DNA from 2 places in the Streptomyces sp. BK79 genome. Region 1 is predicted to be linked to the other one. Evidence: riboswitches for the same ligand, from Rfam matches in the RefSeq annotation. Region 1 holds a riboswitch; the other holds the start of a gene.
The links. Region 1 has a riboswitch for cyclic di-AMP ahead of ACFIF2_RS16925 (M23 family metallopeptidase). Riboswitches for the same ligand answer to the same signal wherever they lie in the genome.

Region 1 (3,591 bases):
GCAGGCTCGGTGTGTTTACGGGACGTTGCGAGTTCCTCACACGCTCCGTCCGTTCACCGCCGGAGGCGAAGCGCAGCCGGTGCGCCGGCGTCGACCGCTCGGTGTGCTGCGCCATGAGCGCCCGCGCGCGCTCGCCGTCACCCCGGGCCACCGCGTCGACGACCGCGCCGTGCTCCGCCCAGCACTCCACCGGGTCGGCCGACGCCTCCACGACGTACATCCAGGCGATCTTGTGGCGCAGCTGGGTCAGCAGGGCCGTCAGGGAAGGGCTGCCGGTGGCCTGGGCGAGGGTCTCGTGGAACCACCCGCCGAGTGAGCGCAGGTCCTCGCTGTTGCCCTGCCTGGCACGCTCCTGTCCCAGCCGCACCAGCCCGCGCAGCACCTTGAGGTGCGCCTCGGTGCGGCGCCGGGCGGCCCGGGAGGCGCCGAGGGGTTCCAGGAGCGCCCGGGTCTCCAGCAGGTCGGCGGCCTCCTGCCCGGTCGGTTCCGCGACGCACGCGCCCGCGTGCCGCCGGGTCACCACGAAGCCCTCGGCCTCCAGGGTGCGCAGGGCCTCACGGACGGGGACGCGGGAGACGCCGTAGCGGCGGGCGAGGAGTTCCTCGGTGAGGCGGCTGCCGCGCGCGTGGACGCCGGAGACGATGTCGTCCCGGATCGCCGTGCACACCGAGTGCGCCGGAATACGCATGCCCGACCTCCGCCTTAATCCCCGTGAAACGTCGACGATTGACGCGTGTTCAGTGACTCTAGGCCAATGCGGCGGACATTCCGACGGCGGGACGGATTTCATGGATATTTTTTGGACAAGGGACGGGCCCGGACCGTGCGCCGGAAAGGGAAAACCCCGGCTCGGTGAGCCGGGGTCCTCGGGTGCTGCCGTACCGTCCGCCGTCAGAGGTTCACGCCGTGGGAGCGGAGGTAGGCGACGGGGTCCATGTCCGAGCCGTACTCCTGGCTCGTCCGGGCCTCGAAGTGCAGGTGCGGCCCGGTGACGTTGCCGGTGGCGCCGGAGAGGCCGATCTGCCGGCCCGGCTCGACCGACTGGCCCACCGAGACGCCGATGGACGACAGGTGGCCGTACTGCGTGTACGTGCCGTCGTGCATCTTGATCACGACCTGGTTGCCGTACGCCCCGCCCCAGCCGGCCTCGACGACGGTGCCGGCGCCGACCGCGTGCACGGTGGTGCCGCTGGCGGCGTGGAAGTCGATGCCGGTGTGGCTGCCGGAGGACCACAGGGAGCTGCCAGCCTGGTAGGCGGTGGAGACGTAGGAAGCGGTGATCGGCGGCACGAAGGTGTTGAGGCGCTTGCGCTCCGCCTCGCGCGCGGCGCGCTCCTTGGCCTCGCGCGCCTGTTCGGCGGCCTCGGCGGCCCGCTCGCGCGCGGCCTCCTGGGCCGCCTGACGGGCGGCGGCGTCCAGGGCGGCCTGCTTCTGCGCGGTGGCCTGGGCGTCGATCTCGTCGGCTATGGAGTCGCCGATGGTGATGACCGGGGTGAGTCCGCTCTGCTCCGGCGCGGGCTCGGCGGCGAGCGCCGGAGCGGCGAGGGTGCCGACGACGCCGGTGGTGGCGAGGGCCGCGACGCCCGCCGCGCGGGCGGTGGTGCGGTGCATGCGGCCGGGGCGGCGGTGCTTCCCGGTGGCGCGCGTGAACGCCATGTAGAGGCTGGTCCTTTCCTTCCCTCTCGCCTACCGGGTTAGCTGACGGGTTCGGAGGTGGAAGGTCTCCTACGGACCCCCTCGCTGCACGCGCGGGCGCCCGATTCACCCCAGGGACTGCGATGGGTCCCCGGCTCCCCTGGCTCGCGCCGTACGGGGACTCGGCGATGACTGTCCGGTGCCGCGGGTGCGGCGCACTGCCTGACGAACAGCCCGGAAGACGCTAAACGCGGCTGTCTTCAATCCTCAAACGCAACTGGCCTTTTGTAGCGCATGCCACAGGGCAGACAGGCAGCCTCTCCCTCAATTCGGACAAAAGGCGGCCCTGGTGACACTTGGGTCACCAGGGCCACCGCGCGCGTGTGTGCCGCTACTCGGCCGCCACCACGGTGACTTCACCGATGCCGAGGGCCTCGACGGGCTCCTTGATCTGCGCCGCGTCACCGACGAGGACGGTCACGAGGCGGTCCACCGGGAAGGCGTTCACGACCGCCGCCGTGGCCTCCACGGTGCCCGTGGCGGCGAGTTGGCGGTAGAGCGTGGCCTGGTAGTCGTCGGGCAGGTGCTGCTCGACCTGGTCGGCCAGCGTGCTCGCCACGGCCGCCGCCGTCTCGTACTTCAGCGGCGCCACGCCCACCAGGTTCTGCACCGCGACGTCCCGTTCGGCGTCGGTGAGGCCGCCCTGAGCGAGCGTCCGCAGCACGGTCCACAGGTCCTGGAGCGCGGGGCCCGTGTTGGGGGTGTCGACGGAGCCGCTGATGGCGAGCATGGCGGCGCCCGTGCCGTCGGGCGCGGACCGCAGCACCTGCCCGAACGCCCGTACGCCGTAGGTGTAGCCCTTCTCCTCGCGCAGGACGCGGTCCAGGCGCGAGGTGAGGGTGCCGCCCAGGCAGTAGGTGCCGAGCACCTGCGCCGGCCACACGCGGTCGTGCCGGTCGGAGCCGGTGCGGCCGATCAGCAACTGCGTCTGTACGGCTCCGGGGCGGTCCACGATGACGACCCGGCCCCGGTCGTCGGCGGTCACCGGGGGCACGGGGCGCGGCTCGGCGGCGGAGCCGGTCCACGTGCCCAGCGTCTCGCCGAGCAGCGCGTCGAGGTCGACGTCGGTGAGGTCGCCGACGACCACGGCGGTGGCCGTGGCGGGGCGGACGTGCTTCTCGTAGAAGGCGCGTACGGCCGCCGAGTCGATGTTCTCGACCGTCTCCTCGGTGCCCTGGCGGGGGCGCGACATGCGCGACCCGGCCGGGAACAGCTCCTTGGAGAGTTCCTTGGCGGCGCGGCGGGACGGGTTGGCCAGCTCGTGCGGGATCTCGTCGAGCCGGTTGCGGACCAGGCGCTCGATCTCGCTGTCCGCGAAGGCGGGCGCCCTGAGGGCGTCGGCGACCAGGCCGAGCGCCTTGGCGAGCCGGGAGACGGGCACCTCCAGGCTCAGCCGGACGCCGGGGTGGTCGGCGTGCGCGTCGAGGGTGGCGCCGCAGCGCTCCAGTTCGGCGGCGAAGTCCTCGGCGGAGTGCTTGTCGGTGCCCTCGGAGAAGGCGCGCGCCATGATCGTCGCGACGCCGTCCAGACCGGCCGGCTCGGCGTCCAGGGGCGCGTCGAGGAGCACCTCCACGGCGACGACCTGCTGGCCGGGGCGGTGGCAGCGCAGCACGGTGAGACCGTTGTCGAGGCTGCCGCGCTCGGGGGCCGGGAACGCCCACGGCTTGGGCTCTCCCGCCTGCGGCCGCGGGTGGAATTCCATGGTGGCGAGCTCGGTCACTTGGCCGCCTCCTCGTTCTCGTCGGTGGCGTCGGAGTCGTGGGCGGTGTTCTCGTCCGCGGAGGCGGTGGGCTCGTAGACGAGCACCGCGCGGTTGTCGGGGCGCAGGCGGGCCTTGGCGACCTCCTGGACCTCCTCGGCGGTCACCTCCAGCACCCGCTGCACGGCGGTGAGGGC
Region 2 (3,591 bases), on a different contig from region 1:
GGTCGGTGCCGGGCGTCTTGCCCGACTCGTGGGAGTCCGAGGCGATGTCCAGGACGTCGTCCGCGAGCTGGAAGGCGACGCCGAGGCGCTCGCCGTACTGGGTGAGCACGTCCACGACCGTCTCGTCGGCGCCGGACATCATCGCGCCGAACCGGCAGGAGACCGCCACCAGCGAGCCCGTCTTGCCGCCCAGCACGTCCAGGTAGTGGTCCACCGGGTCCCGGCCGTCCTGGGGCCCCGCCGTCTCCAGGATCTGGCCGGTGACGAGCCGCTCGAAGGCGAGGGCCTGCACGCGGACCGCCTCGGGCCCGAGGTCGGCGAGGATCTGGGAGGCGCGGGCGAAGAGGAAGTCGCCGGTGAGGACCGCGACGGAGTTGCCCCACCGCGTGTTCGCGCTGGGCACGCCGCGTCGCACGGCCGCCTCGTCCATCACGTCGTCGTGGTACAGCGTGGCGAGGTGGGTCAGCTCCACGACGACGGCCGAGGGCACGATGCCGGGGGCGTAGGGGTCGCCGAACTGGGACGCCAGCATGACCAGCAGGGGCCGGAACCGTTTGCCGCCGGCCCGCACCAGGTGCTGGGCGGCCTCCGTGATGAAGGGCACCTCGCTTTTGGTTGCCTCGAGCAACCCTTCCTCGACCGCGACCAATCCGGCCTGGACATCGGCTTCCAGAGCCTGGTCCCGCACGCTCAGCCCGAACGGCCCGACGACGGTCACGAGGGGTCTCCTGTCTGCTGGTGTCTACTGGCGATTACCTGGTTTGTCGATAGGTCGCTGCCACCACTCAAGTCAGCGTATCCGGTCACGTTTCGATCACCGCTAGCGCCCACCGTTACAGGCCGGTCGGTATCGGATCATGCGCGGTATGTTTTTGATCAGGTGATATGAGCAGACATTGATCGACATCCCCGAGACGGGAAGCCGCCACCGAAGATCACATCACCCCTCCCAACGCCCCGCACTCCGAGTACGTCACCCGCACGGCCCACTCCACCTCCGTCCCGAACAGATGCCCGCACGGCACGCGGAAACACCGGACGGACCGGAACCGGCCACGGCGGAGACCGGCACCCGCCGCACGGGGCGATCGGACCGCCCGACGGCCGCGCGACCCGAAGCCTTCCGCACCGCTGGGCGGTTGAAGCCAAGTTGGGCCTGATGCCCGATTTGCGCCCCTTGTTGACGCCCGTGAGTTGGCTCACTCCCCCGCGACTGTGGGCAACCCTGCCGCCGACTGTGCCCTCCCTTTGCGCCACAAGCCAGTTGAGGCTTGGCAGCAGCAAAGGATCAAGCGCATCAAATGCCCCAGATCAAGGTCAACAGGCGCGTTGGGTGATTCCTGCACTTGTTCCGGACATGTGCTCTCGCATACGTTCCCGGCCTGTCGGGCGGACGCCGAATCCTGCCACCGCCCGGACACATGTCATCCGCCAACACACTTCGCAGGCAGGAGCGGGGGACCCAGGTAAGTCGCCGCGCCGGTCACCACCGGAGCGGCTCGGGGTGAAGCCGTGCCCGTCAGGGCCCGGCCGGGCACCTCCCCGCCCGAACCCGACAGCTCACCTCGCAGGCGTAAGGAGAGGGACTGAAGCATGTCTGCCAACGGTCAGAACCGTCACGCCCGCACCACCCGCCTCGCCCGCAAGCTGGCCCTGGCCGGCACCGGCGCCGCGGTGCTCGCCCTGCCGCTCCTCGGTGCCACCGGTGCCTCCGCGGCCACCCCGGCCGCCGCCCCGACCGCCGCCACCGCCGCGACGACCTACCCGGACAACCTCGACGGCTGGATCCGCGAGTCGCTCGACATCATGGCGCAGCACGGCATCCCCGGCTCGTACGAGGGCATCCACCGCAACATCATGCGCGAGTCCTCCGGCAACCCGCTCGCGATCAACAACTGGGACATCAACGCCGTCAACGGCACCCCGTCCAAGGGCCTGCTCCAGGTGATCGACCCGACCTTCCAGGCGTACCACGTGCCCGGCACCTCCTGGGACCCGTACGACCCGGTCGCCAACATCACCGCCGCCTGCAACTACGCGGCCGACCGCTACGGCTCGATGGACAACGTCTTCGGCGCCTACTGAGCCGCAGGGACGCGGGTCAGCGGGATCCGAAGAGACGCTCGAGGACGACGGCCACGCCGTCGTCCTCGTTCGTCGTGGTGACCTCGTCGGCCACCGCCTTCAGTTCCGGATGGGCGCCGGCCATGGCGACGCCGTGGGCCGCCCACTGGAACATGGGGATGTCGTTGGGCATGTCGCCGAAGGCGATCGTCCGCTCCCGGCCCACGCCCAGCCGCTCGGCGGCCAGCGCCAGCCCCGTCGCCTTGGTGATGCCGCACGGCTGGAGCTCCACCGTCCCCGGCCCCGACATGGTCACCGTCGCCAGGGAACCGACCACCGAACGCGCCGTCGTCGCCAACTCGTCGTCGGACAGGTCGGGGTGGCGCAGCAGCACCTTGCTGATCGGCGCGCTCCACAGTTCGTCGCGCCGGTCGACCCGCACCGCGGGCAGGGTCGGGTGGGGCATCAGGTAGCCCGGCTCGATGAGCGTCAGGCCGTCGACGCCGTCCTGGTCGACCGCCGCGTGCACCTGCCCGACCTCGGCCTCGATCTTGCCGAGCGCGGTCTCGGCCAGCTCCCGGTCCAGGGTGACCGACCACAGCATCCGATGCGCTCCGGCGTCGTACACCTGCGCGCCCTGACCGCACACCGCGAGCCCCGTGCAGCCGAGCCCGTCGAGCAGGGCCCGCACCCTCGGCGCCGGCCGGCCGGTCACCACCAGGTGCCGCGCCCCCGCCCCGGCCACCCGCGCCAGCGCGGCCAGCGACCGGTCGGAGACGGTGTCGTCGCCGCGGAGCAGCGTGCCGTCGAGGTCGGTGGCGACGAGTGAATATGCGGTGCGGTCCATGATCAGAGAATACGGACACCGCACCTGTCCGACTCACCCGCGATCGCATCCGAACGAGGACGCGCGAGTACGGCACAAGTGCGTACGAGTCCGGCACGAGTGCGGCCGAGGACGCACGTTCGTGTCCGAAACCTGGCACATCATCGCGTTCATCGGCTAAAGCCGGTTAAAGGCCTGTGCACCGGTTGGCAACAACATGGTCCGCTACCTACCGGTCGGGCGGCCCCGACGGTACCTTCCTTCTGTCCAGGGGGGACTTGATCGGGGGGTCGGGTTGAACGGCGGACGTGTACGCGTGCTCAGGCCGGAGGAACTGGGCGAGGGGGAACGGGAGCGCTGGCGGGAGCTGCGCGCCGGGTCGACGGCGCCGCGCAACCCGTTCATGGAACCGGAGTTCACCGACGTCGTGGGCCGGGTGCGGCCGCGGGCGCGGGTGGCGGTGGTGTACGACGGCGGTGACCCCGCCGGTTTCCTGCCGCACGAGCGCGGACCGCTGGGCCAGGGCCGGGCGATCGGGCTCGGCGTGTCGGACTGCCAGGGCGCGGTGCTGCGCCCGGGCCTCGCCCCGGACACCCGCGCCCTGCTGCGGGCCTGCTCCCTGTCCAGCTTCGCCTTCGACAACCTGGAGGCGGCACAGGGACTGTTCCTACCGCACGCGGCGGAGGAGCACACCGCGTACG

Region 2: linked by a shared signal. The riboswitch ahead of ACFIF2_RS23935 (transglycosylase SLT domain-containing protein) and the one ahead of ACFIF2_RS16925 (M23 family metallopeptidase) in region 1 are both predicted to bind cyclic di-AMP.

The regions. Positions count from the first base shown of each region.
Region 1 covers NZ_JBHVOC010000012.1:112,190-115,780, reverse strand. Annotated here, with positions in the region: gene ACFIF2_RS16930 (GntR family transcriptional regulator) at 1-688, opposite strand, end outside; gene ACFIF2_RS16925 (M23 family metallopeptidase) at 892-1,656, opposite strand; cyclic di-AMP (ydaO/yuaA leader) riboswitch at 1,669-1,833, opposite strand; gene ACFIF2_RS16920 (M16 family metallopeptidase) at 2,027-3,415, opposite strand; gene ACFIF2_RS16915 (M16 family metallopeptidase) at 3,412-3,591, opposite strand, start outside.
Region 2 covers NZ_JBHVOC010000020.1:10,862-14,452, forward strand. Annotated here, with positions in the region: gene ACFIF2_RS23930 (polyprenyl synthetase family protein) at 1-718, opposite strand, end outside; cyclic di-AMP (ydaO/yuaA leader) riboswitch at 1,420-1,588, shown strand; gene ACFIF2_RS23935 (transglycosylase SLT domain-containing protein) at 1,594-2,085, shown strand; gene ACFIF2_RS23940 (HAD family hydrolase) at 2,102-2,911, opposite strand; gene ACFIF2_RS23945 (GNAT family N-acetyltransferase) at 3,207-3,591, shown strand, end outside.